4 regions of the Streptomyces tuirus genome follow, and region 1 is predicted to be linked to each of the others. Evidence: riboswitches for the same ligand, from Rfam matches in the RefSeq annotation. Region 1 holds a riboswitch; each other region holds the start of a gene.
The links. A riboswitch is a leader RNA that binds a small molecule or an ion and turns the genes downstream of it on or off. The one in region 1 is predicted to bind cyclic di-AMP.
Positions count from the first base shown of each region.

Region 2: linked by a shared signal. The riboswitch ahead of IGS69_RS20625 (transglycosylase SLT domain-containing protein) and the one ahead of IGS69_RS30225 (M23 family metallopeptidase) in region 1 are both predicted to bind cyclic di-AMP.
Region 3: linked by a shared signal. The riboswitch ahead of IGS69_RS21520 (C40 family peptidase) and the one ahead of IGS69_RS30225 (M23 family metallopeptidase) in region 1 are both predicted to bind cyclic di-AMP.
Region 4: linked by a shared signal. The riboswitch ahead of IGS69_RS04030 (C40 family peptidase) and the one ahead of IGS69_RS30225 (M23 family metallopeptidase) in region 1 are both predicted to bind cyclic di-AMP.

Region 1 is NZ_AP023439.1:6,651,437-6,658,431, forward strand. It holds gene IGS69_RS30205 (aspartate aminotransferase family protein) at 1-774, shown strand, start outside; gene IGS69_RS30210 (helix-turn-helix domain-containing protein) at 850-1,494, shown strand; gene IGS69_RS30215 (DUF6126 family protein) at 1,491-1,610, shown strand; gene IGS69_RS30220 (tyrosine-protein phosphatase) at 1,627-2,424, opposite strand; partial or broken gene IGS69_RS34840 (GH36 C-terminal domain-containing protein) at 2,604-2,798, shown strand; cyclic di-AMP (ydaO/yuaA leader) riboswitch at 3,109-3,270, shown strand; gene IGS69_RS30225 (M23 family metallopeptidase) at 3,275-4,186, shown strand; gene IGS69_RS30230 (SGNH/GDSL hydrolase family protein) at 4,411-5,196, shown strand; gene IGS69_RS30235 (TetR/AcrR family transcriptional regulator) at 5,410-6,021, opposite strand; gene IGS69_RS30240 (glutamate dehydrogenase) at 6,118-6,995, opposite strand, start outside.
Region 2 is NZ_AP023439.1:4,469,353-4,476,347, reverse strand. It holds gene IGS69_RS20650 (amidase) at 1-184, shown strand, start outside; gene IGS69_RS20645 (flavodoxin family protein) at 344-925, shown strand; partial or broken gene IGS69_RS20640 (ABC transporter ATP-binding protein) at 946-1,137, opposite strand; gene IGS69_RS20635 (LolA family protein) at 1,180-2,421, opposite strand; gene IGS69_RS20630 (polyprenyl synthetase family protein) at 2,653-3,663, opposite strand; cyclic di-AMP (ydaO/yuaA leader) riboswitch at 4,166-4,343, shown strand; gene IGS69_RS20625 (transglycosylase SLT domain-containing protein) at 4,347-5,126, shown strand; gene IGS69_RS20620 (HAD family hydrolase) at 5,090-5,938, opposite strand; gene IGS69_RS20615 (GNAT family N-acetyltransferase) at 6,125-6,995, shown strand, end outside.
Region 3 is NZ_AP023439.1:4,642,595-4,649,589, forward strand. It holds gene IGS69_RS21515 (SLAC1 family transporter) at 1-523, opposite strand, end outside; gene IGS69_RS21520 (C40 family peptidase) at 601-1,776, opposite strand; cyclic di-AMP (ydaO/yuaA leader) riboswitch at 1,785-1,943, opposite strand; gene pcrA (DNA helicase PcrA) at 2,273-4,786, shown strand; gene IGS69_RS21530 (M23 family metallopeptidase) at 4,844-6,445, opposite strand; gene IGS69_RS21535 (esterase/lipase family protein) at 6,665-6,995, opposite strand, start outside.
Region 4 is NZ_AP023439.1:850,743-857,737, reverse strand. It holds gene IGS69_RS04050 (8-amino-7-oxononanoate synthase) at 1-354, shown strand, start outside; gene IGS69_RS04045 (DUF397 domain-containing protein) at 427-657, opposite strand; gene IGS69_RS04040 (helix-turn-helix domain-containing protein) at 667-1,527, opposite strand; gene IGS69_RS04035 (ATP-binding protein) at 1,741-2,199, shown strand; gene IGS69_RS04030 (C40 family peptidase) at 2,730-3,203, opposite strand; cyclic di-AMP (ydaO/yuaA leader) riboswitch at 3,208-3,409, opposite strand; gene IGS69_RS04025 (hypothetical protein) at 3,755-4,000, opposite strand; partial or broken gene IGS69_RS34515 (ATP-dependent Clp protease proteolytic subunit) at 4,066-4,191, opposite strand; partial or broken gene IGS69_RS35160 (hypothetical protein) at 4,282-4,461, shown strand; gene IGS69_RS04015 (baeRF10 domain-containing protein) at 4,702-5,838, shown strand; gene IGS69_RS04010 (ABC transporter permease) at 6,176-6,995, opposite strand, start outside.

The DNA of each region.
Region 1 (6,995 bases):
GAGTCGATCCAGGGCAAGGGCGTCCTCACGGGCCCGCCCGGCTGGCTGCGGGCCGCCCAGGAGCTGCTCCACCGGCACAAGGCGCTGCTCATCGCCGACGAGGTGCAGACCGGCCTCGGCCGGACCGGCGACTTCTACGCCTACCAGCACGAGGACGGCGTCGAACCCGATCTGGTGTGCGTGGCCAAGGCGCTCTCCGGCGGCTATGTGCCGGTCGGCGCCACGATCGGCAAGGACTGGATCTTCAAGAAGGTCTACTCGTCCATGGACCGCGTCCTCGTCCACTCGGCGAGCTTCGGATCCAACGCGCAGGCCATGGCGGCGGGCCTCGCGGTGCTGTCGGTGATGGAGGACGAGCAGATCATCGCGAATGCCCGGGCCACCGGTGAGCGGCTCAGATCCCGGCTGGCCGCGCTCACGGACCGGTACGAGATGCTCGCCGAGGTCCGGGGCCGGGGCCTGATGATCGGCATCGAGTTCGGACGGCCCAGGTCGCTGAAGCTGCGCAGCCGCTGGGCCATGCTCCAGGCCGCCCGCAAGGGGCTCTTCGCGCAGATGGTCGTCGTGCCGCTGCTCCAGCGGCACCGGATCCTCACCCAGGTCTCCGGCGACCACATGGAGGTGATCAAGCTGATCCCGCCGCTGATCATCGGCGAGCGGGAGGTGGACCGGTTCGTCGACGCCTTCACCGCAGTGATGGACGACGCGCACAATGGCGGGCTGGTGTGGGACTTCGGGAAGACCCTGGTCAAGCAGGCCGTGGCCAACCGCTAGGCGGCTTCGCCTGCGAGGTTTTGCCTGGGAGGCAAGAAACTTGCCGCTGAGGCAAAGTTCCGGCTGAATGGAGGCATGAGCCCCTCCGAGACCGAGCGGCCCTCCGGGGCCGGCTCGCCGGCCGAACCCTCGCCCGGTGCGCTGCCCGCCGTCGCGCCCCAGCTGCGGGCCCTGCGGCGCCAGGCCTCCCTCACCCTGGAGGCAGCGGCCCGCGCCGCCGGGCTGTCGCCCGCCCACCTCTCCCGTCTGGAGACCGGGCAGCGCCAGCCCTCGCTGCCGATGCTGCTCGCGCTCGCCCGTGTCTACGGTACGACGGTCGCCGAGCTGCTCGGTGAGACGGTCGCCGGACGGGACGCCGTCATCCGCGCGGCCGACATGGAACCCACGGCGGCCGGCGGCTGGACCTACTGGCAGGCCGGCGCCCCGGGCCGCGGGATGCAGGCCCTGCGGGTCCACGTCCCGTACGGCTCCCAGGGCGACGTCGTGCGCGTCCACCCCGGCGAGGAGTGGCTGCATGTCCTGCGCGGCCGGCTGTGGCTGCGCCTCGGGGACAGCACGCAACGGCTGGCGGCCGGCGACAGCGCCCACTTCGACTCGCTCACCCCGCACCGGATCGCCGCCGAGGACCACGACGGCGTCGACCTGCTCTTCGTCCACACCCTGCTGCAGAGCCCCACGGCCGCCCTGTGCCTGGGCCCCACCCCTGGAGACGTGTCATGAGCAACATGGAGGAGAAGTTCCCCCGCGCCCTGTGGGTGAGGCTGTTCGTCTACCTCATCGCGGGCCACATCTTCGCCGCGTTCATTTACCTGCTCTTCGCGCTCGGCGCGAAGTAGCCCGCGTCCCGGCGTCTCAGTCGAGGAGCCGCTCGCGCAGCCGCTCCCGGGTCTCCGGAGTGAGCTCCAGCCCCTTCTCCAGGTAGGCGTCGACGCCGCCCCAGGTCTCCTCGATGGTGTCGAACGCCGCCGTCAGGTACTCGGCGCGCGCGTCGAACAGGGGGCTGAGCAGCTCCATGACCTCGGGCGAGTAGGCCGAGGCCGCGGAGCTGCTGCGGTGCACCTTGTAGCGGCGGTGCTTGGCGTTCGACTTCAGGTAGTCCTCGACGATCGCCTCGCGCTCGACGCCCAGCGCCAGCAGCGTCACCGCGACGGACAGACCCGCGCGGTCCTTGCCCGCCGCGCAGTGCATCAGCGCGGGGACGCTGTCCCGCGCCAGCGCGTGCAGCACCCGGGAGTGCTCGTCGGTGCGGTGCTTGATGATCGTGCGGTACGAGGCGATCATGCGGCCCGCGCCCTTGCCGTCCGAGAGGATCGCGCGCAGCTGGTCCAGGTCGCCGTCGCGGACCATCTTCCAGAACTCGGCGCCGTCGGCGGGGTCGCTCAGCGGCAGGTTCACATTGCGCACGCCGGGCAGCTCGACGTCGGGCCCCTCGAGCTTCTGGTCGGCCGCGTTGCGGAAGTCGAAGATCGTGTGCAGGCCCAGAGCCGTCAGGAAGGCGGCGTCCTGACCGGTCGCGTGGGCGAGGTGGCCGCTGCGGAACAGCACCCCCTGCCGCACCCGCCGTCCGTCCACGGTCGGAAGTCCGCCCACATCACGGAAGTTGCGCACTCCGGCCAGCTCGGGCTCGGTCGACGGGACCTGCTGTGTCACGAGGGCTCCTCCCCTTCGGCGCCGCCGCCGCGGCTCGTCGGCGGGCACGTCTCGACGATACGACATGCCTGCCTGGGGCAATGAGTTGTCCACAGGCGTTCCCCGGAGCCCCCACAGCTCCGAAAACGGTCGTACGTGGTGCTCTCCGGGCCGGCCGGCAGCTACGCCGTCCATGTCACCTCGCCTGGCTCCAGGTGCAGCGCTACGGCGAGCCCGTGCCGGCCCTACGGCTGCGCGGCCTCGAACCGGCAGCCTCGTACAAATGACTCGAAACGGGCGAAGTTCACCGAGGGGCCGTGCTGCTGCATCACGGTCTTCACCTCGGCCTGCACGGGGATCTGGACGCCGCGGTCGCCCGGCTTAAGCGGAAGTAGTCGTTCTGTCCGAATAGGGAGCTTCGGCCGCTAAGGCGTAACGTGCCCCGATCGTAAGGGAGATGAGGTCGGGGTGCGTGACCATCGTCATATCCGTGACGATGTGTTGTTGCCATGTTCACGTAATTCGCGCGTTATTCAGGCCCATTGAGGAATGCGGGAGATCGGTAATCCACGCTCGGTGACGGCACTTGTGCCGACGCGTCAGGGAAAACACCGTTCCCGCGCAACCGCAAGCTTGTCCTATTGCGTCTCGGTCGCTTACGTTCCACACCAATCCGGACGGACGCCTAATCCTGCCGCCGCCCGGAGTCCGCACACACTGACCCGACGTACGGCAGGAGCGGGGGACCCACAGGTAAGACGCCTGTTCCGGTTCCCGGAACGGCTTGGGGTTAAGTCGCGCCACGGCGCGGCCGGGCATCTCCAGCTCGCACCCGACAGCTCACCTCGCAGGCGACGGAGAGGAATTCGCCATGCCCGCGAAGGGTAAGCACCGCCGCCCCAAGACTCAGCGTTTCACCCGCTCCATCGCCGTCGCCGGAACCGGCGGGGCCGCTCTCGCCCTGCCGCTCATGGGGGCCGCCGGCGCCCACGCCGCCACCCCGCAGTCGGCTCCGGAAAAGGCCGTCCAGTCCGCCCCGGCAGCCGAGAAGAAGGCCGCCGAAAAGGCCAACGGCCCCCGCACGTACACCGTGAAGGCCGGCGACTACCTCGCGAAGATCGCCGACGACCAGAACGTCAGCGGCGGCTGGAAGAAGCTCTACTCGGACAACCGTGACGCCGTCGGCTCCGACCCGTCGCTGATCCACCCGGGCCTGAAGCTGTCGATCGGCAAGAAGGCCGCGAGCGCTCCGAAGGCCTCGGCCCCGTCCGCTCCGAAGGCCTCGGCCCAGAAGCCGTCCGCCGAGTCGGCCCCGAAGGCCGAGACCGCCGCCAAGCCGGCCGCCGCCAAGCCCGCCGCCGAGAGCAACTCCAGCGGCTACGCCCTCCCGGTGGACGGTGCCACCGTCAGCACCCCGTACCGCATGTCCGGCAGCATGTGGTCCAGCGGCTACCACACCGGTGTCGACTTCGTCGTCCCGACCGGCACCTCCCTCAAGGCCGTCGGCGCGGGCGAGGTCGTCTCCGCCGGCTGGGGCGGCGCGTACGGCAACCAGGTCGTCATCAAGCTGAACGACGGCCACTACGCCCAGTACGCCCACCTGTCCCAGCTCTCCGTCTCGGCCGGCCAGACCGTGACGGCCGGGCAGCAGGTCGGCCTGTCGGGCGCGACCGGCAACGTGACCGGACCGCACCTGCACTTCGAGATCCGCACCACGCCGGACTACGGCTCCGACGTCGACCCGGTCGCCTTCCTGCGCTCGCACGGCGTCTCCGTCGGCTGACCGACCGCACGACCACCTGCCTGACACGCCTCCGAAGGCCGGACCCCGATCCCCGGGTCCGGCCTTCGGTGTGTGCGGACGAGCGGTGTATTCCGAGGTTGGCGAACACTTTAGGCGTGGCTTATCTCACCGACCGTCAACCCTTGCCTACGGTCGCGTAGGTCACATTCGAAGGTGAATCATGAGTTGCTGTGGCAGACGATTCGAAGAGTGACAGCAGAGCAGTGATCGGGTCGTACGTGTCGGTGGGGGACAGCTTCACCGAGGGCGTCGGCGACCCCGGCCCCGACGGGGCGTTCGTCGGCTGGGCCGACCGGTTCGCCGTCCTGCTCGCCGACCGCAGGCCCGAGGGCGACTTCCAGTACACCAATCTCGCCGTACGCGGAAAGCTCCTCGACCAGATCGTGGCGGACCAGGTGCCGCGGGCCGTCGACATGGCCCCGGACCTCGTCTCGTTCTGCGCCGGGGGCAACGACATCATCCGGCCCGGCACCGACCCGGACGAGGTGGCCGAGCGCTTCGAACGGGCGCTGGCCCGGCTCACCGCCGTATCCGGCACGGTCATGGTGACGACCGGTTTCGACACCCGTGGCGTGCCCGTGCTCAAGCACCTGCGCGGCAAGATCGCCACGTACAACGGACACGTCCGGGCCATCGCCGACCGGTACGGCTGCCCGGTCCTGGACCTGTGGTCCCTGCGCAGCGTGCAGGACCGCAGGGCCTGGGACGCCGACCGGCTGCACCTGTCTCCCGAGGGGCACACGCGCGTGGCGCTCCGCGCGGGCCAGGTGCTCGGCCTCGACGTGCCGGCCGACCCCGAGCAGCCGTGGCCCCCGCTGCCCCCGCGCGGCGCTTTCGACATGCGGCGCGACAACGTCGCGTGGGCGCGGGAGTTCCTGGTGCCGTGGATCGGGCGCCGGCTGCGCGGGGAGTCGTCCGGTGACCATGTGACGGCCAAGGGGGCGCTGTCGCCGGACGACATCAGGATGCGGATCGCGTCGGTGGCGTGAGAGCGGCTCCGGCGCGTGCGGGCCGTACCGGGTGGGACCCCGGTACGGCCCGCACGCGTCGTGGCCCTGGCTTACGGGGCGAGCCGGGCGTGCCGGGCGGGCTGGGGATGCCGGACGTGCTGCCGGGCGGGCCAGGGATGCCGGACGTGCTGCCGGGCGGGCTGGGGATGCCGATGCCGGCTCTCGCGGGGTCGCCGTCCCTGCGCGACACCGTCAGGGCGCCGGCCGCTCCCACGGCAGGCCCAACTCGCGGGACAGTGCCTCCTCCACCCACTCCTGGGCCCGGGCTCGCGGCACCGCCCCGGCGTAGGACGTCAGCTGCACGGCGAGACCGTCGAGGAGGGCGGTGAGCCGGAAGGCCGTGCCGGCCGGGTCCTGACAGCGGAACTCGCCGGCCGCCACGCCCTCCGCGATGACCTCGGCGAGCGCCGCCTTCCACTGCCGGTCGAGGTCCTGGGCGACCTCCCGCAGCGCGGGGTCGCGCAGCGCCGCCGCCCAGCCCTCGATCCACAGCCGCCAGCCCTTGGCCGTCCCGGTGGGGGCGTACCACCGCACGGCCGACCGCAGCCGGCGCAGCGCCGGTGAACGACGGCCGAGCAGCTTGCGCAGATGCGCCAGGTCGCCCTCCGCGGCGTGCCGGAACGCGGCGGCCACCAACTGCTCCTTCGTGGAGAAGTGATAGAGGACCAGCGCGTTGCTGACGCCGAGCGCCGAGGCCACGTCGGCGATCCGGACCGCCGCCACACCCCTCGCCTCGATCTGCTCGATGGCGGCCCGCAGCAGATCCCCGCGCCGCTGGGCCACACTCAACCGGACTCTCGTCACGCCGTCACCCTACCCACGCGCGTGCGGCCCCTCGACGGAGTGTTTCGGCCTGTCCGGCAGGGCCCGCGAGGGCTGCCGCCGCGGAGGGCGGGCGCCTCACCGGAACCAGCCGAACCGCTCCGCGATCACCGGAAGCCGGTCCGCCGCGAGGGCGTGGGCGGCGGCGCGCGGCGTCACCTCGTCGGTCCGGGCGCGGTCCAGCATCCGCTCGACCAGCGCCCGCATCGAGCGGCGGGTGTACGCGAACGCCTCCTCGGCGTCCGCACCGATGTCCCCGAACAGCGTCCACCACCACCAGGCGTTCGTCCCCGAGTTGACCACGACGTCCGGCAGCACGGTCACCCCGCGCGCGGCGAGCAGCACCTCCGCCTCCGGGCGTACGGGCATGTTGGCCGCCTCGACGACCCAGCGGGCGGTGATCCGCTCCTGGTTCACCGTGTCGATCGCGTACGACACGGCCGCCGGCACCAGCACGTCCGCGTCGGCCGACAGCCAGGCCTCGCCCGGCAGTTCGCCGTCGCCGGGGCGCAGCGCCGAGCGGTCCACCGTGCCGTGCGCGTCCCGGGCGGCCAGCAGCGCCTCGACGTCGAGGCCCGCCGGGTTGGCGATCGTGCCCTTGAGGTCGGCGACGGCCACGACCGTGAGCCCCGCGCGCGTGAGAAAGCGCGCCGTGGCCCCGCCCATCGTGCCGAGGCCCTGGAGGGCGACCCGCGTCCCGGTGTACGGCACCCCGGCCCGGTCCAGGGCGGTCAGGGCCGCCTCCGCCACACCGCAGCCGCCGACCAGCTCGTCCAGACCGATGCCGTCGACCTCGACAGCGAACGCGTCCCGCAGCCGCCGCCGGGCCTCGGCCTCGTCGTCCAGCAGCGGATAGACGGCCTGGATCGAGGAGACCAGCCCCGCCTCGGCCGTGGCCCGGTCGACCAGGTCCTGGGTCAGCCCCAGGTCCTCACCCGTCGTCCAGCAGCTCTCTA
Region 2 (6,995 bases), 2.2 Mb from region 1:
CGGGGACCGCTACTCCACCTCGCTCACCTGGGCGTTCAACGTCAGCGGGCACCCGGCGCTGAGCCTCCCGGCCGGCTTAGGCGGGGACGGCTGCCCGGCCGGGCTTCAGCTGGTCGCACCGCACGGGCGGGAGGCGCTGCTGCTGGCCGTGGCACGGGAGGCGGAGGCGCGGACCGAAGGCTGACGAACCCTTCTGACGGAGCGGAGGCTGACGAACCCTTCTGGCGGAGCGGAGGCTGACGGGCACCCCTGGCGGAGCGGAGGCTGACGGGTACCCCTGGCGGATTTGAATGCGCACACATATGATGCACGCGCATGCAATCGCCTTCTTCTGGGGGACACCATGACCCGCCGTTTCCTTTTCGTCCTGGGCAGCGCTCGCGCCGAGGGCAACTCCGAGCTGCTGGCCCGCCGGGCCGCCGAGCAACTGCCCCCGGACGTCGAGCAGGAGTGGATCGACCTCACCCAGCTCCCCGTGCCGGACTTCGAGGACCTGCGGCACGACAGCGACCACGTCCGCCCGACCGAGGGCAACGTGGCCCGGCTGCTGGATGCCACGCTCGCCGCGACGGACATCGTGATCGTCTCGCCCCTGTACTGGTACTCGGTCTCCGCGCAGACCAAGCGCTACCTCGACTACTGGTCGGGCTGGCTGCGCACGCCCGGCCTCGACTTCAAGGCGACCCTGGCCGGCCGCACCCTGTGGGGCGTCACCGCCCTCGCGCACACCCAGGAGGTGGTCGCCGACCCGCTCGTCGGGACACTCCACAACTCCGCGGCGTACATGGGGATGCGCTTCGGCGGGGTGCTGCTCGGCAACGGCAGCAAGCCCGGTGACGTGCTGACCGACGACGCCGCACTGACCCGCGCCAAGACCTTCTTCGAGCAGGAGGCGCCCCCGGCCAGGTTCCTCTACGAGGACTGAGCGCCACGCGGTGATGTCCTTGTGGTCTTGCCGGAGCCGTTCGGGCCGAGGAAGCCGAAGACCCTGCCCGCCGGGACGGTCGGGTCCAGGCCGTCGACGGCGAGCTGTCCGCCGCGGTGGCGCTTGGTGAGCCCGCGGGTGGCGATGACCGGTTCCCCGGCCTCGGCCCCCGCCGCACTCCGCTCCGTTTCCGCGGCGGACACCTCGCCCACCGGCTTCCTCTCGTTCTCTCGGCTCCCGTACGCCTCCGGGAGCTACTTCCCGGCGTCGGCCGCCTTCACCAGCGCGTCCTTGGTGACCAGACCGGCGTAGACCTTGCCGTCGTCGGTGACGAGGGCGTTGACCAGACGGGTCGAGAAGACCGTGCCCGAGCCGAACTCGCCGTGGACCTTGTCACCGAGCGAGTCCATGAAGCCGCCGAGGTCGCCGCCGGCACCGCCGGAGGGCACGCCCTCGCCGCCGGTGTCGAAGGTGGCGATGGCGCTCCAGCCCTCGCCGATGGTCTTCATTCCGTCGGGGCCCTTGCCGAAGTCCTCCTCGTCCTTCGGGGCGTGCTCGCGCGCCCCGCCCTTGCCGAAGGTCGTGCCGGGAGCCTCCTTCGAGCCCTTGTCGAGGTCCTTCTCCTCGGTCACCTTCGCGCCCTTGGGCGGGGTGAAGTCGAAGGTCGAGGCGGCCGGCTTGGCGAAGCTGACCTTCGTGAAGCCGACGTCGATCACCGCCGCGCCGCCGCTCGCCGGGGTGAGGGTGAACTTCAGCGGCATGCCGGTCCTGGCGTCCACGGCGATGCTGATCGCGCCGACCGTCGAGCCGGACTGCTTCGGCTCGACGACGAGCTTGTAGGCGTCCCGGCCGGCGACCTGGGCGGTGCCGCCGACGGTCACGGAGGTCGTGTCGTCGGCCGCCTTCAGGGCCTCCTCGGCGAAGTCCTTCGGCGTGGCGGGCGGCTGCTGGTCCTTGCCGCGCTCCGGGCTCGTCGAAGAGGTGCCGTGGTAGACCTCGTTGGACTTGCTGTCGTAGCCCCAGACGTCCTTGCCGTTGTGGATGACGCTGTACTCGGCGGCGTTCTCCAGCAGCGACAGCTTCTGCCGGTCGGGGCCGTCGGCGGCGACGCGCAAGGTGTGCGTGCCGGAGGCGAGTTCGGTGAGCTTGGCCGTCGGGTCGGCCGAGGAGCCGCCCTCGCCCTGGCCCGCGGCGCCGGACAGCAGGCCGGACTCCAGGCCGCCGAGATTCGGCAGGCCGAGGTCGGTGCTGACCTTCACCGTGCCGGACAGCTGCTGGACGTCCGAGGTGGCGATCTTCTCGATGAGCTGCTGTGCGGTGATCTTCGGGAGGTCGGGGTCACCGGAGTCGGCGAGCGCGGGGACCAGCCCGATCGTCGCGGCCGCCACCCCTATCACCGTGACCGGGACGACGTACCGCGCGGCTTTGCGCCGCCCGGAGCGCTGCTCGTCGACCTCCCCGGCGGTCGTGCTGTCGTCGGATGCGTACGGTGCCATGTGTGCCCTACCTCCGTGGTCGGCGGCGGCTGTCCGTGTCGTCCACGCACTCGTCCCTGAGCCGCCATTCTCACCCGAACAGGTGAGGAGTGGTGTTTTCCGTGGTCACCATCTGACCAAATCGGCAAGGGAGATACGTCAGACCCCGGGCTCAACTCCGTCTACTGCTGGGGTATGACACGGAGGGGCGACTTCTCCCCCGACCCGTAGGGGTCGCAGGAGGGAGACGAGTCAGCCGGCCCGGTGCACCACCGCGTCGCACAGCTCCAGGAGCGCCGCCTTCGCGGTGCACTCCGGCAGCGGTGCCAGCGCCGAACGGGCGTCCTGGGTGTAGCGGACGGTGTCCTGCCGGGCCTGCTCCAGCGCCGGGTGGGCCCGCAGCAGGCGCAGTGCCTCGGCGTGCCGTGCGTCGTCGGTGAGGTCGGAGTCAAGGAGCTCGGACAGGGCGATGTCCTCGGCGAGCCCGAGCCGGGCCGCCCGCTCGCGCAGCCTCAGCACCGGCAGCGTGGGGATCCCCTCGCGCAGGTCGGTGCCGGGGGTCTTGCCGGACTCGTGGGAGTCGGAGGCGATGTCCAGGACGTCGTCCGCGAGCTGGAAGGCGACGCCGAGCCGCTCGCCGTACTGGGTCAGGACGTCCACGACCGTGTCGTCGGCGCCGGACATCATCGCGCCGAACCGGCACGACACGGCGACCAGCGAGCCGGTCTTGCCGCCCAGCACGTCCAGGTAGTGCTCGACGGGGTCGCGGCCGTCCTGCGGTCCGGCCGTCTCCAGGATCTGGCCGGTCACCAGGCGCTCGAACGCCTCGGCCTGCACCCGCACGGCCTCCGGGCCGAGGTCGGCCAGGATGTGCGAGGCGCGGGCGAAGAGGAAGTCGCCGGTGAGGACCGCGACGGAGTTGTCCCAGCGGGTGTTCGCGCTCTCGACGCCGCGGCGCACGGCGGCCTCGTCCATGACGTCGTCGTGGTACAGCGTGGCGAGGTGGGTCAGCTCCACGACGACGGCCGACGGCACGATGCCGGGCGCGTGGCGGTCACCGAACTGGGCGGACAGCATGACGAGCAGCGGGCGGAACCGCTTGCCGCCGGCCCGGACCAGATGCTGGGCGGCCTCCGTGATGAAGGGCACCTCACTCTTGGTGGCCTCGAGCAAGCCTTCCTCGACAGCCGCCAATCCGGCCTGGACATCGGCCTCCAGAGCCTGGTCCCGCACGCTCAGCCCGAACGGCCCGACGTCGGTCACGAGGGGTCTCCTGTCTGCTGTGTCTGCCGGTGATTACGCGGATTGTCGATAGGTCGCTGCCCTCACTCGAGTCAGCGTATCCGGTCACGTTTCGATCACCGCCAGCGCCCATGGTTACAGGCCGGGTGGTATCCGATCACGACCCTTATGTTTTCGATCAACCTATAAGAACAGATATTTATCGACTTACCCCGGGGTAGCGAGTTATGCACGATTTGCCGTGATGAGTCGGTGAATTCCCCTTGAGGAAAATTGCCCCAGGGACTCGTGATCAGTGAGTTGAATCACTTCCTCCGCTTTTCCCCGTCACTGCGGCAGCGGCCTCTAACGCCTTCCCCCGAAAGCCAGTTGAGCCTTGGCTTCCGCAAAGGATCAAGCGGCCCAAACGCCCCCGACCAAGGTCAACCGCGCGATATGTGACTGAGGCGCTTGTTCCCGACATGTGCTCTCGCATACGTTCCGGCCCTGTCCGGCGGACGCCTAATCCTGCCGCCGCCCGGACTCCCCACAGGAACCGACTCACTCACGCGTGGCAGGAGCGGGGGACCCAGGTAAGTCGCCGGTCCGCACAGCGGCCCGGCTCGGGGTGAAGCCGCGTACGGCACACAGCGCCGTACGCGGCCGGGCACCTCCCGGCCCGAACCCGACAGCTCACCTCGCAGGCGCCGGAGAGGAACATCGCCATGGCCGGACGAGGCAAGCACCGTCGCCCCGGAACCAACCCGCTGACCCGAGGCCTCATGGCCGCCGGTACCGGCGGAGCAGCACTCACCCTTCCGCTTCTCGGCGCCACCCACGCGAGCGCCGCCGAGCCCCAGAACGCACCCGCCGCCGCACAGTCCGTGCAGCGGGCGGCCCAGCCCGCCAAGTCCCTCGCGTACACCGTGGTCAAGGGCGACTCGCTCGCCCGCATCGCGGCCACGTACGACGTCTCGGGCGGCTGGAAGCAGCTCTACAAGGACAACCGCGCCGCCGTCGGCGACAACCCGAAGCTGATCCACCCGGGTCTGAAGCTGACGGTGAAGACCACCAAGACGGACGCGGCGAAGAAGACGGCGACCAAGTCGTCGGCCCCCGCCAAGCCGGCCGCCAAGCCCGCCGGCGGCGTCGCCAAGGCCACCCAGGCGTCCGCGAAGACCTACGCGAACAACCTCGACGGGTGGATCCGCGAGTCGCTCGACATCATGGCGCAGAAGGGGATCCCGGGCTCCTACGACGGCATCCACCGCAACATCATGCGCGAGTCGTCCGGCAACCCCCAGGCCATCAACAACTGGGACTCCAACGCCGCCGCGGGCACCCCGTCCAAGGGCCTGCTCCAGGTGATCGACCCGACGTTCGCCGCCTACCACGTGGCCGGCACCCCCTTCGACCCGTACGACCCGGTCGCCAACATCACGGCTGCCTGCAACTACGCGGCCGACCGCTACGGCTCGATCGACAACGTCAACGGCCCGTACTGAGCCGTCCCGCCCAGCAGTCGCTCGAGGACGACGGCGATGCCGTCGTCCTCGTTCGACAGGGTGACCTCGTCGGCCACGGCCTTGAGTTCGGGATGGGCGTTGGCCATCGCGACGCCGTGGCCGGCCCAGTCGAACATCGGGATGTCGTTGGGCATATCGCCGAAGGCGACGGTGTCCGCCGGCCGCAGTCCCAGATGCTCGGCGGCCAGCGCCAGCCCCGTGGCCTTGGTGATCCCGCACGGCTGGAGCTCGACCGTGCCGGGCCCCGACATCGTCACCGTGGCCAGCGAGCCGACCACCGAGCGGGCCGTCGCCGCCAACTCGTCGTCCGTCAGGTGGGGATGGCGCAGCAGCACCTTGCTGATGGGCTCGCCCCACAGCTCCTCGCGCCGGTCGACCCGCACGGCGGGCAGGGTCGGGTGCGGCATCAGATACCCCGGCTCGATCAGCGTGAGCCCGTCGACCCCGTCCTGGTCGACCGCCGCGTACACCTGCCCCACCTCGGCCTCGATCTTGCCGAGGGCGGTCTCGGCCAGCTCCCGGTCCAGCCTGATGGACCACAGCAACCGGCCCGCGCCGGCGTCGTACACCTGCGCGCCCTGTCCGCACACCGCGAGCCCCCTGCACCCGAGGTCGTCCAGGAGCGGCCGCACTCTCGGCGCCGGCCGGCCGGTCACCACGAGGTGCTGGGCACCGGCGTCCGCCACCCGCGCGAGCGCGGCGAGGGACCGGTCGGAGAGGGTGTCGTCGCCGCGCAGCAGCGTCCCGTCCAGGTCGGTGGCGATGAGTGAATATGCGAGGGGTGCGGCCATGATCAGAGAATACGGACAGTGCGGCCCTTCGTTTCATCGCACGGTGGACGCCGATTGCCCGGTTGAAGGCCTCTGCACCGGTTGGCAACAACATGCTCCGCTACCTACCCGTGGGGCCGCATAGAGCGGTACCTTCCAAGTGTCCAGGGGGGACTTGATCGGGGGGTCAGGTTGAGCAGTGGGCGCATTCGCGTGGCTGGGCCCGGGGAGCTCGGCGAGGGGGAGAGGGAGCGCTGGCGTGCGCTGCGCGCCGCCTCGGAGGCACCGCGCAACCCTTTCATGGAGCCGGAGTTCACCGATGCCGTCGGCCGGGTCAGGCCCGGGGCCCGGGTGGCCGTGGTGTACGAGGGCACGGAGCCGGCCGGCTTCCTGCCCTACGAACGGGGCCCGTTGGGCCAGGGCCGGGCGATCGGGCTCGGCGTCTCGGACGCGCAGGGCGCGATCCTGCGGCCGGGCCTCGATCTGGAGACGGGCGAACTGCTGAGGGCCTGCTCGCTGTCGAGCTTCGCCTTCGACAATCTGGAGGCCGAGCAGCGGCTGTTCGTCCGGTACGCGGCCGAGGAGTACGCCACCTACGTCATCGACGTGGAGAAGGGCTACGAGACGTACGAGTCGGTGCTGCGCGCGCAGTCGCCGAAGTTCCTGAAGACCACACTGGCCAAGGAGCGCAGGCTGGGCCGGCAGGCCGGCGAGCTGCGCTTCGTGTTCGACGAACGCGATCCGGCCGCGCTGCGCACGCTCATGGAGTGGAAGTCAGCGCAGTACCGCAGGACCGGCCGCCGGGACCGGTTCGCCCAGGAGTGGATCACCCGGCTCGTCGGGCAGCTGGCCCGGACCCGGGCGCCGGAGTGCAGCGGCACGCTGTCCGTGCTGTACGCCGGTGAGCGGCCCGTCGCCGCGCACTTCGGGCTGCGTTCGGCCTCGGTGCTGGCCTGCTGGTTCCCGGCCTACGACCCGGAGTTCTCGAAGTTCTCGCCGGGTCTGGTGCTGCACCTGCGGATGGCCGAGGCAGCCGCCGCCGAAGGCATCGGCACGCTCGACCTGGGCAGGGGCGCGG
Region 3 (6,995 bases), 2.0 Mb from region 1:
CCCCGCGTCCCTCCTCCACCTGCCGGGGCTGGAAGCGGAACAGGGCGAAACAGTAGAGGGCGAGCCCGAGCCAGAACAGCACCAGGGCCGCGTGGGCGAGCCAGGCCGCCGAATCCGCCGCGGCGAGCGTCGCGCCGAGCACGGCGAGCCCTTCGGTGGCCACACACCGCAGGAACACCGTTCCGCGCCACCCCTGGGTCTCCGCGGTGAGCAGCACCGCCCAGAGCAGCATGGCGAGGGCGAGCAGAGCCTCGGCGAGGTGCTGCCGGCCTGCCGCGGAGAAGCCGGTGCCGAGGACGGCGGTCGCCGCCACGAGGGTGAGCGCGGCAGGCGTCTCCGCCCGCCACACGCCGTGCCACCGCTGGGCGAGGCCCGCGGCCGCCACCAGCCAGGCCGCGCAGGCCAGGCCGAGGGCGATGCGGGAGAGGACCTCGTACCCCGCCGAGTCGAGACCGACCGACACGATGCCGGTCGCCAGCGCATACGTCGCCCACCAGGTGGCAAACAGGGAGGGACCGGACATAGCGCCGATGCTAGAGAGCGCCGCGCGGGTTGAGAGAGGGGCACGCGCGTGTGCCCCTCAAAAACCTGGCGGGACTTCTAGGCCGGGCGTACCACGCTGTGGATCGCGGACTCGCCGTCGTAGTAGATCGACTCCTCGCGCACGTACGTGCCGGGCTTCGGGGCGTGGATCATCATGCCGTTGCCGATGTAGATCCCGACGTGGGTGACGTCGTCGTAGAAGAAAACCAGGTCGCCGGGCCGGGCCTGGGAGAGCGGGACCGTGGTGCCGGCGTTCACCTGGTCGTAGGTCGTGCGCGGCAGGGTGACGCCCGCGGCCTTCCAGGCGGCCCCGGTGAGGCCGGAGCAGTCGTAGGAGCCGGGGCCGACCGCGCCCCACACGTACGGCTTGCCGATCTGGGCCCGGGCGAAGGCGAGCGCCTTGTCGGCCTTGGTGGCGTACGAGGAGTCGGCCGGGGCCGTCGAGGAGGACGAGCCGGAACCCGACCCCGACGAGGAGGACCCGCTGTCCTGCTGCCGAGCCGCCTCGTCCTGGGCCTTCTGCTGCGCGGCCTGCTGCCGGGCCAGCTCGTCGGCCTTCCGGGTGGCCTCCGCCCGCTTCTCCTTCTCGATCGCCGCGAGCCGGGCCTTCTCCTCGGCGGTCAGCTTCGACATCAGCTCGCGGGCGTCGGCGAGCTTCCGCTGGACGGTGGCCTTGGCCGTCCGCAGGCCGGCCTGCGAGTCGGTGAGCGTCTCGAGGCTCTCGGTGGCCTCCTGCCGCTTCTTCATCGTCTCGGACTGCTGCGTGACGTAGTCGTCGACCGCGACCTTCTGCCGGCCGGTCATCCGGTCCATCAGCTGGGTCTGGTCGAAGTAGTCCTGCGGGGTGTCCGCGAGCAGGAACGTCGCGGTGTCCGGGGCGGCGGCGCCGGTACGGTACTGGGCGGAGGCGAAGGACCCCAGCTCCTCGCGCGCCTCGTTGAGCTTCTGGGTGCGCTCGGCGACGTCGTCGAGGAGGGTGTCGACGCGCTTGCGCTGCTTCGCGGTCTGCTCCTTGGCCGCGTTGTACTTGTCGGTCGCCGACTCTGCCTGGCGGTACAGGTCGTCGACCTTCTTCTCGACTTCCTCCAGGCTGGGCTTGTCGTCGGCCGCGGGGGCGGCGTTGGCCGACTGGGACAGCAGGGCCACGGAGGTGAGGGCCGCCGTTGCGAGGGCGGGGGTCCGTATGCCTGCCACGCGCGTACCCGTAGGGCGCGACTTGCGGTGCGACGCCAAGGGAGGCGACTCCTTCCACGTTCCGCCTACCGAGTTAGCTGTCGGGTTCGGGCGGGTGGTTCGGAAGGTTTGCCCTACGGCCGTCTCCGTACAGGGAGCCGGGCCGATTCACCCCAGGTTCACGGTTGGGTCCCCGGCTCCGGCTGCCGCTGCGGCGTGCCGGACTCGGCGGAGGCCGCGCGGCCCGGCGACGTTCGCCGGTGGGGGTCATGCGGCCTGGTCGCACGGTAGCCAACTCGTGTGGCGCCTGTGAAGGTTGATGGGTGATATGCCCGATACATTTTCGTGACCTTGTTCCCGAGCGTTGCCGAGAGTGAGCGATCGAGGGGGTTTGATCACGAATCATCCGCAATTGCGGGGGGTGTAGCAGCCCGTGATCGTGCTGTCATGGAGGGCGACAACGCGCCGCCGGTCCGGCCCGCGGGTGCCCCGGCGCGGGGCGATGTTCTCAGGGCGGCGGCGGGCTGTCAGTGGGGCGCCCTAGACTCGGAGAGCGATGAGCAGCCTCTTTGACGACAACTTCCTGGCGAACCTCCAGGCCCAGCGGGGCCCGGCCGACGAGCCCCCGCCGCCACCCGAGGACGATCACGTACCGGAGCCGATTCCGGACGATCTGTTCGACGGGAAGTTCGACGCGCCCCCGCACCGATGGGGGTCCCCCCGCTCGAGCGGAGCCGAGAGTGGGGGAGGCTACTACCGCGACGGCGCCCCCCGCCCGGTGATCGACTCCGCCGCGCTGCTGGAAGGGCTGAACGACAACCAGCGCGCCGCCGTCGTCCACTCCGGCTCCCCGCTGCTCATCGTGGCCGGAGCCGGCTCCGGCAAGACCCGGGTGCTCACGCACCGCATCGCCCACCTGCTCGCCGAGCGGGACGTGCACCCCGGCCAGATCCTCGCGATCACCTTCACCAACAAGGCCGCCGGCGAGATGAAGGAGCGCGTCGAGCAGCTCGTCGGCCCGCGCGCCAACGCCATGTGGGTCATGACCTTCCACAGCGCGTGCGTGCGCATCCTGCGCCGGGAGAGCAAGAAGCTCGGCTTCACCTCCTCCTTCTCGATCTACGACGCCGCCGACTCCAAGCGCCTCATGGCCCTGGTCTGCCGCGACCTGGACCTCGACCCCAAGCGCTTCCCGCCCAAGTCCTTCAGCGCCAAGATCAGCAACCTGAAGAACGAGCTGATCGACGAGGAGGACTTCGCCGCCCAGGCCACCGACGGCTTCGAGAAGACCCTCGCCCAGGCCTACGCCATGTACCAGTCGCGGCTGCGCGAGGCGAACGCCCTCGACTTCGACGACCTGATCATGACGACGGTCAACCTGCTGCGCGCCTTCCCGGACGTCGCCGAGCACTACCGCCGCCGCTTCCGCCATGTGCTGGTGGACGAGTACCAGGACACCAACCACGCCCAGTACGCCCTCGTCCGCGAGCTCGTCGGCACCGTTGAGCACCCCGTCGACGTCCCGCCCGAGGCGGAGGTCCCGCCCGCCGAGCTGTGCGTGGTGGGTGACGCCGACCAGTCGATCTACGCCTTCCGCGGCGCGACGATCCGCAACATCCTCCAGTTCGAGGAGGACTACCCGGACGCCACGACGATCCTGCTCGAGCAGAACTACCGCTCCACACAGACGATCCTCAGCGCCGCCAACGCCGTCATCGAGCGCAACGAGTCCCGCCGCCCCAAGAACCTGTGGACCAACGCGGGCAGCGGCGCACAGATCACCGGCTACGTCGCCGACACCGAGCACGACGAGGCGCAGTTCGTCGCCGAGGAGATAGACCGCCTCACCGACGCGGGCGATGCCAAGGCCGGCGACGTCGCCGTCTTCTACCGCACCAACGCCCAGTCCCGTGTCTTCGAAGAGATCTTCATCCGCGTCGGCCTGCCCTACAAGGTCGTCGGCGGCGTCCGCTTCTACGAGCGCAAGGAGGTCCGGGACGTCCTGGCCTACCTGCGGGTGCTCGCCAACCCGGAGGACTCGGTGCCGCTGCGCCGCATCCTCAACGTCCCCAAGCGGGGCATCGGCGACCGCGCCGAGGCGATGATCGACGCCCTGTCCCAGCGCGAGAAGATCAGCTTCCCGCAGGCGCTCAAGCGCGTCGACGAGGCGTACGGCATGGCCGCGCGCTCCACCAACGCCGTCAAGCGGTTCAACACGCTGATGGAGGACCTCCGCACCATCGTCGAGTCCGGCGCCGGCCCGGCCACGGTGCTGGAGGCCGTCCTGGAGCGCACCGGCTACCTCGCCGAGCTCCAGGCCTCCACGGACCCGCAGGACGAGACCCGGATCGAGAACCTCCAGGAACTCGCGGCCGTCGCCATGGAGTTCGAGCAGGAGCGCGGCGAGGACGAGCAGAGCACCCTGTCCGACTTCCTCGAACAGGTCGCGCTGGTCGCCGACTCCGACCAGATCCCCGATGAGGAGGACGGCGACGGTGTCATCACGCTGATGACCCTGCACACCGCCAAGGGCCTGGAGTTCCCGGTCGTCTTCCTGACCGGCATGGAGGACGGCGTCTTCCCGCACATGCGCGCCCTCGGCCAGACCAAGGAGCTGGAGGAGGAGCGGCGCCTGGCCTACGTCGGCATCACGCGCGCGCGGGAGCGGCTCTACCTGACCCGGTCCACGCTGCGCAGCGCCTGGGGCCAGCCCTCGTACAACCCCCCCTCCCGGTTCCTGGAGGAGATCCCGCCGGCCCACGTGGAGTGGAAGCGGACGGGAGCGACCGCGCCCGCGTCCTCCGGGCCGGTCTCGGCGGTGGCGGCCTCGCTGTCGTCGTCCCGCTCGCGCTCGTCGGCGTCGGGCGCCTCCGGGTTCGCCACCCGCCGCACCTCGGAGAAGCCCGTGGTGTCACTGGCGGTCGGGGACCGGGTCACCCACGACCAGTTCGGACTCGGGACCGTCGTCGGGGTCAAGGGCACGGGCGGCAACGCCGAGGCGACGATCGACTTCGGCGACACCAAGCCGAAGCGGCTGCTGCTGCGGTACGCGCCGGTGGAGAAGCTGTAGCGCCCTGAGAAGTGCCGGTGGGCCCCGTCCGCTCGACGGGCGGGGGCTGCCGGGACGTTACGACGGGTCGACGCCGTGGCTGCGCAGCCACGGGAGCGGGTCGATGGCCGAGCCGCCGCCCGGGCGCACCTCGAAGTGCAGGTGCGGTCCGGTGGAGTTGCCGGAGTTGCCGGAGCGCGCGATCGGATCGCCGGCCTTCACGGTCGTACCCGAGGCGACCGTGTACGTGGAGAGGTGGCAGTACCACGTCTCCGTGCCGTCCTTCGCGGTCACGATCATCATGTTGCCGTACGCGCTGTTCCACTGCGTGCGGACGGTGCCGTCGGTCGCGGCCATCACGGTCGTGCCGTACGAGACGGGGAAGTCGATGCCGCTGTGCAGGGACATCCAGTTGATGCCGGACTGCCCGTAGTAGGCGCTGAGTCCGTGCCGCGCGACCGGCAGGGCGAACTTGGGACGCAGCCGCTCCTTGCGGGCCGCCTCCTCCGCCGCCCTCTTCCTGTCGGCCACCTGCTGGGCCTTGAGGTCGATGCGCTCCTGCGTACGGCTGGCCCGGTCGGCGAAGTCGTCGGCGCCGGCGGACAGGCTCTGCAGCTGCGTGTCCAGCTTGTTGTTGGCGGCGGCCGGCTTGACCGGCTGCGCGTCCGCCGCCGTCGTCTGCGCCTCCGCGGCGCTGTCGTCGGAGAGCGTGCCGACGGAGGCGGCGGCGATCCCGGCGACACCCATCACACAGGCGGAGGGCACCGCGATGGTCATCAGCGCCGAGCGCTTGGGGGGCGTACGGCGGCGGGAGCGGGAGCCGGCGCGCGAGGCCGCCCGGGGGGAGGGGGCCGCAGTGACGTCCTCCTGGTCGTCCAGGAGCGGGGCGACGACGGGCAGTTCACCCGTGGCGGCCGGCTCATCGCCGTCCGCGGCGGGGTCGCGGTAGTCCGCCCCGGCGGATTCGTCGTACGTGACCTGGTCGAAAGTCGCGGTCTCGAGCTGGTCGAAGGTCGCGGTCTCGAGCTGGTCGAACGGCGTGGCCCCGTGCTGGTCGAAGGTTTCGGCGGGGTGCTCGTACGCGTCGGGCGCCGGTGCGGCGGTGCCGTCGGCGTTCCACTGCGTCGCGTCGTAGGCGCCCGTGTCGAAGGTCTGCGTGCCCCACTCCCAGTGCTGGGTGTGGTCGGCGGGGTTGCCGGCCTGGTCGGGCTGGAGCCAGGCGCCCGCGTCCCACTGCCCGCTGACGTCCGGGGACGGGGCCTGGGAGGGGATGGCCGACATGGGCTGCTGCTCGGGCGTCCAGGAGGTCGTGTCGTAGACGCCGGTGTCGTAGGCGGCGTGGTGCTGGGCCGCGTAGGCGTCGTAGTGCACGTTCTCGTGCGTGCCGGTGGGCCAGTGGCCGGTGCCGTAAGTGCCCATGTCCTGGCCGCTGCCCGGCATGTCGCCGAAGAGGGGGTCGGTCGCGAAGCTCGCGGTGCCGTGCCCGGTGGCGTCGAAACCGGCGCCGTGGGTACCGGTGGGGTGGGCACCGGTGGCGTCAAAACCGGTGGCGGCGTAGTCGCCGTACGTGGTGAAGTCGCCGTACTGGGCTTCCTGGGTGCCGTACGACGCGTAGTGCGCGGAGGCGGCGTCGGAAGCCGGAGCCGGGGTCATGGTCCCCGACGGGTGACGGTCGTTCACCAACTTCTCTTTCGCCTCGACAACAGGGGCTGCCAGAGCAGTGCGGCGACTGTACCCGGCGGTACGCGGGCACGACAATCTTCGGCAGGTTTCGCGCGCGCAGGAAACGGGCATTCGACCGTCTTTTGGCGGACGGCGGGCACGGGTTTGGCTCTGTGTTCGAAGTTTGTTCGAGCTTGATCGGTGCTGTGGTGCCGAGTGATCGCTGTATGACGAGTCTCAGGCGACTGTCAGACCGGCGGCGCGTTCGGTGGAGGGTTCACCCGGGTGGGCCGTGTCGAGGACCTGCCGGATGCCGTTGGCGACGGCGGGGTGCACGGGCAGGGCGAGATGACCGATGCCGGTCACACGCACGTTCTGCGCCATCAGATCCGGATGATCGATGCGGGCCGTCTCCGGCGGGTCCATCACATGGTCCAGGTCGCTCCAGAAGCCCACGAAGTGCGTACGGCAGTCAGGGGCGGGCAGAGTGAGCTCCTCGAGCACCGGTGAGCCGGGGCGCATCTGGCGCACGATGGGGTGCGCGTCCGCCACGGGCATCACCCGGGTC
Region 4 (6,995 bases), 5.8 Mb from region 1:
GGACTCGCCCCGGCGGCGGCGGGTGCGGCCCTGTCGGCCCTGCGGCTGCTGCGCGGCGAGCCGCAGCGGGCGGCGCGGGCCCGCGCGGTGGCGGGCGAACTGCACGCACGCCTGACCGCCGCGGGTCTGGAAGCGGTGCGTCCGGACGCCGCGGTGGTCTCGGTGCGGGCGCCCTCTCCCGAGGACGCCGTGCGCTGGGCGGCGCAGTGCCGCGCGGCGGGCCTGGCCGTGGGGTGCTTCCGGCCCCCTTCCGTGCCGGACGGCATCTCACGGCTCAGGCTGACCGCACGCGCGGACCTGACCGCTCAGCAGATCGAACGCGCTGTACAGGTGATCGGAGAGACGCGGCCATGAGTCGGCGAAACGCGGCCATGAGTCGGCGTGACACGGCCGTGCGTCGCACGATGACGGACTGATCGAACGCGGTTACATGCGCTCCACCCCGGCCGCGAACGCCGCCCAGCTCCCCGGGGAGAAGAGCAGCGCGGGTCCGGCCGGGTCCTTGGAGTCGCGCACGGCGAGCAGTCCGGCCCAGGGCGGGGCATCCGGACGCGCGGTCTCGACGCAGTTGTTCGCGCCGGTGCTGTAGCTGCTGCGCAGCCACCGCACACCGTGCAGTTCGATGCTTGAGGGGACGTGACGAGGCAGTGCACGCATGGTGCCTCCTTACGCGCCGGCGGCTGTCCCGGCGATGAAATCCAACGAGTCCTCGGGCGAAAGGGCGTGGATCTGAAGGGCGTTGAAGGCCTCCGTGTAGGCCTGGAGGTCTTCTTTCCGTTCGAGGTAGAGGCTACTCGTCAAGTGGTCGAGAACAACCACATCCAGATCAGAAGTGCTCGAAAATGACAGGATTACGAAAGGGCCGGTGACACCGATGTGCGCCCCGGCGGCGAACGGCAGTACCTGCAGGCGCACTTGGGGAAGCCGGGCGGCCTCGACCAGTCGCTCCAGCTGGCGGGCCATGACCCCGGGTCCGCCCACCTCGCGCCGCAGCACCGCCTCGTCCAGGACAGCGCTGAGTTTCAGCGGGGGATCCGCGCGCAGCACGTCCTGCCGGGCCAGTCGCACCTCGACCAGCGTGTCGAGCCGGTCTTCGGGAAGTCCCTCCACCGCGGCCCTGGTCACCGCACGCGCGTACTCGGGCGTCTGGAGCAGACCGGGCACGACGGTGGTCTCCAGCGTGCGCATCGCACCGGCCTGCGACTCCAGGCTGATGAAGTCCCGGTAGGTCGGCGGCAGTACCCCGCGGTAGGCGTGCCACCAGTGGTGCCGGCCGCCGCTGTCGTCGGAGCCCGCCAACACCATGAGCAGTTCGCGAAGTTGGGAGTCTGTCACACCGTAGGCGTCCAGAAGTAACCGCACATCGGCCGGTTTCACCCCGCTCGTGCCCGTCTCGATCCGGCTGACCTTGGACTGGTGCCAGCCCACCAGCAAGGCCGCCTCACCGCTCGTGAGCCCCGCAGAGGTGCGCAGCGCACGCAGTTCGGCGCCCAGTTTCCGGCGGCGCACCGCGGGACCGTGCTGCATGGGCTCCTCCTTACTCCCTCCGAGCCACCCAAATACGGTCTCGCGTCGCAGAGTTCACCGCTTTGAGCGACAGATATATGCATATCTTGGTGGATCGCCGTCCTTCGGGGGTGTTCTGGTGGCAGTCTGGCGACGAAGCACCAGTCCGGGACCGTACTCGAACCATCCGCTCCGTGTCGGGCTGTGGTCCCGTGGGAAAGGGACGAGGTCGCCATGGCAGACCATCTGGAAGCATCCGTCACTCTGCCGAGCGATCCCGCCTCGGTCTCCGCAGCGCGTGCCTACGTGGTGGGCACGCTGGCGGAGTGGGGTCTGCCGGTGGACACGGAAGTGTCCGACACCGTCCGGCTCATCATCTCCGAACTCGCCACCAACGCCGTCCAGCACACCTTCGGTCAGTCGCCCACGTTCACCGTGGACGTCGAACTGGACCGGGACGAGCACCTGCGCATCGGTGTTACGGACAGCCATCCGCGCTTCCCCAGACGCCTGCCGGCCGCCGTCCAGCAGGACAACGGCCGCGGTCTGGTCATCATCCGCTGGCTGACCGCGGAATGCGGCGGCAGGCTCCGTATCCGCCCCACTCGCGAGGGCGGCAAGACCATCTCGATCGAACTCCCCTGGGTCGTCCCGGTCGGGCCGGTGACGACAGCGGTGCAGCAGGAGCCCTAGCCACACAGGAGCCCCTCAGGAGGACGCGAAAGGCATATCCAGCGGGTGCCCTCCGCGCACCCCGGGCCGCGGGACCCACATCCGGGCCATCCCCACGTGTATGACGCCCGCTCCGCGCCTCGCGCCCGTCACCGGTGCTGAGCCGAAACCTCCCGGTGCGCAGCCGCCCCCCCCGGAAGCCCTGACGGCTGACCGACGGTGTGCCGCAGCGGTGCGGGATCGCGACGCGGCCCCCGGCCGTCTCCTCCGCGGAGGTCTCATCGGCGCCGTCCGTCTCCGTATGCAGCCCCGCCCGCCGCACGTGCCGCGGGAGCAGCTCCCACAGGCCGACGCGGACCAGGAAGGTCGTCGCGCCCGCGGCGACACCGCCGGTCCGGCCCGACGTCACGTCGACCACCAGCAGCGCACGGAACCGCTGAACGCGAACACCAGCACGCTCAGACGGGTGGTGGTGACGGGTAACCACATGACCCCGTGTCACGCTCCGGCGAGCGGCGGCGCGTCAAGGACGCCGCCGCACGCCGGGCGGATCACTTCACGCGTCCGTACCAGACACTCTTGGTCCAGATCTTCTGCAGTCGCACCACGTCCCCGCTCTTCGGGGAGTGCCAGAGCTTGTTCTTACCCGCGTAGATACCGACGTGGTACACGTTGCTGCCCGAGTGGAAGAACACCAGGTCGCCCGCCTTGCGGTTCTTGGCGGAGATGTGGCGCGTCTTGTTGTACTGCTGGGCAGCCGTGCGGGGGAGCTTCTTGCCGGCCTTCTTGAACGAGTAGAGCGTGAGTCCGGAGCAGTCGAACCGGTGCGGACCGGTGGCCCCGTACCTGTAAGGTGCACCCTTCTTGGAGGCCGCGATCTGGAGTGCCTTGGTCGCCGGTGTGGCCGCCGCCGCCTCGGATGCGAAGCCGGGCGCCACGATGGAGCCGCCCACCGCGGCGATGGTGAGCGCCGAGGCCGTGCCGGCCCGGGCCATGAGCGACGGGACACGATTGAGCGCAGTCATGCGCAACCCTTCGTCAGCCGCCTGTGAAGGATGACCTGTCGGATTCGGGCTGACAAAGTTGCCCGGCCGCTGACGCGGCTTCACCCCAAGGGCTGCTCGGGGCCGGTCATGGCGTGACCGTCCCGGCGACCCGTCGTGCTCGGGTCCTCCACTCCTGCCGATCCACTCCTGTCGACCGGTCATCCGGGCGGCGGCAGGACTCGGCGTCCGCCCGGATCGCCCCGCCACAGCGGCGGGGGCTTGTCGTCAGACAGGGATCTTGGCGCATGCCTGTCCGGATTTCCCAACGGAACCGGGGATTTGTGTTGTTACTCACCACTCACCCGTTCGGGTGGACACGTGTGCGTTCGGGCCACTGTCCACTGGTTCGCGGAGCCCCGGACCAGCGATGGAATGCCCCATTCCGTCCACCGGCTACGCGCGTTGCGCAACCGGAACGGTCCGGAAATCCGTCTCCTGCCTACTCCGAACAGCGGTACGTCTTTTGGTCCGTTTCAACTCAGCTCCGGACGCATCGTGGGCGGCGCTGCGTCCGGACCGACGGTTCCGCGTCAACTGACGGACTCCGGGGGCAGGGTGAGCCGGGCGGTGCGCCGCTCGCCGCCCAGCACCAGTGCGTCACGCAGCGCCGTCGCCTTGCCGACCAGGGCCTGGGCGGCGCGTAGTCCGCGGTAGGTGTCGCCGTCCTGGGCGGGGTTGATACGACCGAGCAGGTCGACGACCTCGAGGTAACGCTCGATCAGTTCCGCCTCGGCCCGCGTCAGGGCGGGCAGGGGCGGCAGTTCGGCCGGGAGCACCGGAGCCTCACCGACCGGTCGGCGGGGCCACGGTGGCCTGGCGGCTCGGGATGATCCCGTCGATCAGGCTGATGGATCACCAGGCGGGCGTCGGGCGGCGCGAATCGCTTGCCGGGCGTGCCCGCCGCCAGCAGGACCGAGGCGGCGGCACCGGCCCGGTCCAGGCAGATCGTCGAGCTTCGAGTACGGATCGTCCGTTGCCCGGAGCCCGTGCGTTCGGTGAACTCGGGGAGCGCGTTCCTGGGTCTCTTTGCGTCACCGGAATCTGGTTCTCGGAGGTCGCGGAGCAGCAGGTGGTCAGCGCGGTCTCCACGGTCCGCGAGGCCGCTGCCGCCCCTGGCGCACCCCAGCGGTTCGGCATCGCGGCGGAGCACCGCCGGGCCGGCCCGGCCCAGGCGGTTTCGTCTGGATCAGTGGGCCGTCGTGGCACTGATCGGGACCAGGCTCACCCGGGGGAGTGAAGATCGGGAACTCGTCGACTCGGAGGGCCGTTGTCGACCGGGTGTGCTGCGCCCGGAGCGCAGGACGGCCGCGCGCCACCAGGCCCGGGAAATCGACCGCCCGGGCCTGGTGGCGCCTGACCCGCCCGGCGCGGGCAGCCCCGGAGCGACGGAACGAGTCACGCTGCGGTTGCTGCACCCGCGTCCACCGCGTTACCTGGAACGGGGCCGAGTGAGGCTCACGGAGCGCGAGGAGCGGTGATGATCACGCAAGACCAGGTCGATCGAATTCTCCGGCTGAACGGGAACGGACTACCGTTGGTCTCGCTCTACATCCCCGCGGAACCGGACAGGACGGGCCGCCGCGCGTTCCTGACCCGGGTGGCGAGCCTGCTGGACCGCATCCAGCCCCTCGCGGAGGACCGCTCACTCGAGCACGCCGCGCGGCTCTCGCTCCGCGAGGACATCGCGAAGATCGGGAAATCGCTCGAGGAGGAGCCCCACAGGCCGGGCGCTGTCGCCGTCTTCTCCTGCAGCGGCAACGGCGTCTACGAGCAGGTGTGGCTGCCGCGAAGCACCCGCGAACGCATCGTCGTGGACGCCGATCCGTACGTCCGTCCGATGCTGGGCGTGCTCGACGAGTACTACCGCACCTGCGCGGTCATCGTGGACAAGGGGACCGGCCAGGTCTGGGAGCACTACATCGACGAGGCACGGGAGCTGGAGACGATCCGCGACCGTACGCTGCGCAAGCCCAACTACGCCGCCGGGTTCGCCGAGAACCGGGTCCGCAACAAGGCCGACGAGCTCAGCAAACGGCACTACCGGCGGCTCGTCGGCGAGCTGAAGCAGCTGTTCGGGACCGGGCGCTTCGACCTGCTCGTCGTCGGCGGCCACTCCTATGAGGTGCCGGTCTTCACCGAGTTTCTCCCGCGCGAACTGCGTGACCGGCTCATCGGCAGTTTCACCGTCGACCGCGAGACCGCCACGCCCGAGGACATCAAGCAGAAGGTGCAGGAGCTCGTCTCCGACCACGCACACCAGGAGCAGCGACAGCTCGTCGGCGAGATCCTCGAAGCCAAGGCGGCCCGGCGGCCCAGCGCCGTCGGGCTCGACGAGACGCTGTGGGCGGCCTCGCTGGCCGCGATCCGGACGCTGGCGGTGGACGAGGGGGCCGTTGCCCCAGGCGTCGTCTGCGACCGGGACGGGCTGCTTGCGCGCTCGGGAAAGACCTGCCCCCTCTGCGGGGAGCCGCTGCGCGAGGTCCCCGACGTCATCGACGAACTGACCCAGTCCGTCATCGACGACGGCGGCGACGTCCGGCACATCGAGCCGGAGACGGAACTGCGCGCGCACCAGGCCGGGGCACTGCTGCGCTTCGAACTTCCCCCGCAGTAGACCGGCGCGAGATAGTCCGCCGGATCCTTTGACCACCCCGCATAACCGGAGTAATCATAGTAAATAGGACCGGTCAACCACGACAGGGCTCCCTCGCGGAGTACCTGTCGGGCACCGGCCAGGTCCCCGGCGAATTCTGAGATACGAGCAGTGGGTTGATCGGAACTTTCCGGGGACCGTCTATGCGTCCGGGGGTCGTCAACGTGTCCGGGGACCGTCTACGTGTCCGGGGACCGTCTACGTGTCCGGGGACCGTCTACGTGTACGACATCTGTGTGCACCACGCCTTCAGGCCGGTCAGGACTCCATCGCGTTCTTCGGCCCCCTCCGGCGCGCGTCAGGCCACCGCCGAGAGCTCCCGCTGCTCGGCCGCGGGTCCACCGCCCGCCTTCCGGGCCCGGAGTGAGCTGCCGAGCAGTACGGCGCCCAGGCCGAGAGCCGCCCACCAGGCGAGGGTGAGGGCCGGCCCGGTCGCCGCCGCGCCGTCGAAGTACGACACCGAGCGCAGCAGCGTCGTCCCCGCGCCCGGCGGGAGCCACTGGCCGATCGCGCCGGCCGGCTCCGGCAGCATCTGCGGGGCCGAGGTCGCGCCGGAGAACGGGTTGCCGATCAGCATCACCACGGCGGCCCCGACGCCCGTGCCGGCGGGGCCGATGAGGGCGGCGAGCCCGGCGACGGCGCCGCCGACGGCCAGCGTGGACAGACCGAGCACCGACGCCTCCGTCCACCAGACACCGCTGAGCGCCCCGAGCCAGCTGTGCGCGATCCCGGCCGCGATCACGCCCACCAAGGCCGATGCGCCGAGCAGTGCGATCACGGCTCGGGAGCCGCGCAGCCCCAGCAGGGTGACGACAGCGCCCGCCGCGATGCCGGCCAGGGCGAGCGGCAGTGCGGCGGCGTTCAGCACCGCGCCGCGCGGATCGCTCTCCGGGGTGGGCACGACGTCGACCGTCTTGACCTGTGTGCCCTGAGCGGCGGCCTGTTGGGTCACGGCCTGCTGGAGGAACTGCGCGACCACCGGACTCGCGGCCGATGCGGTCAGCAGTTCGGGCCCCTGCGGGGTGACCACGACCGCGCCGTACACGCTCCGGTCCTCGATGGCGTCCCGGGCGGCGGCCTCGTCGGCGTAGCGGTGGATCTCGAAGGCGCCCTCGTGC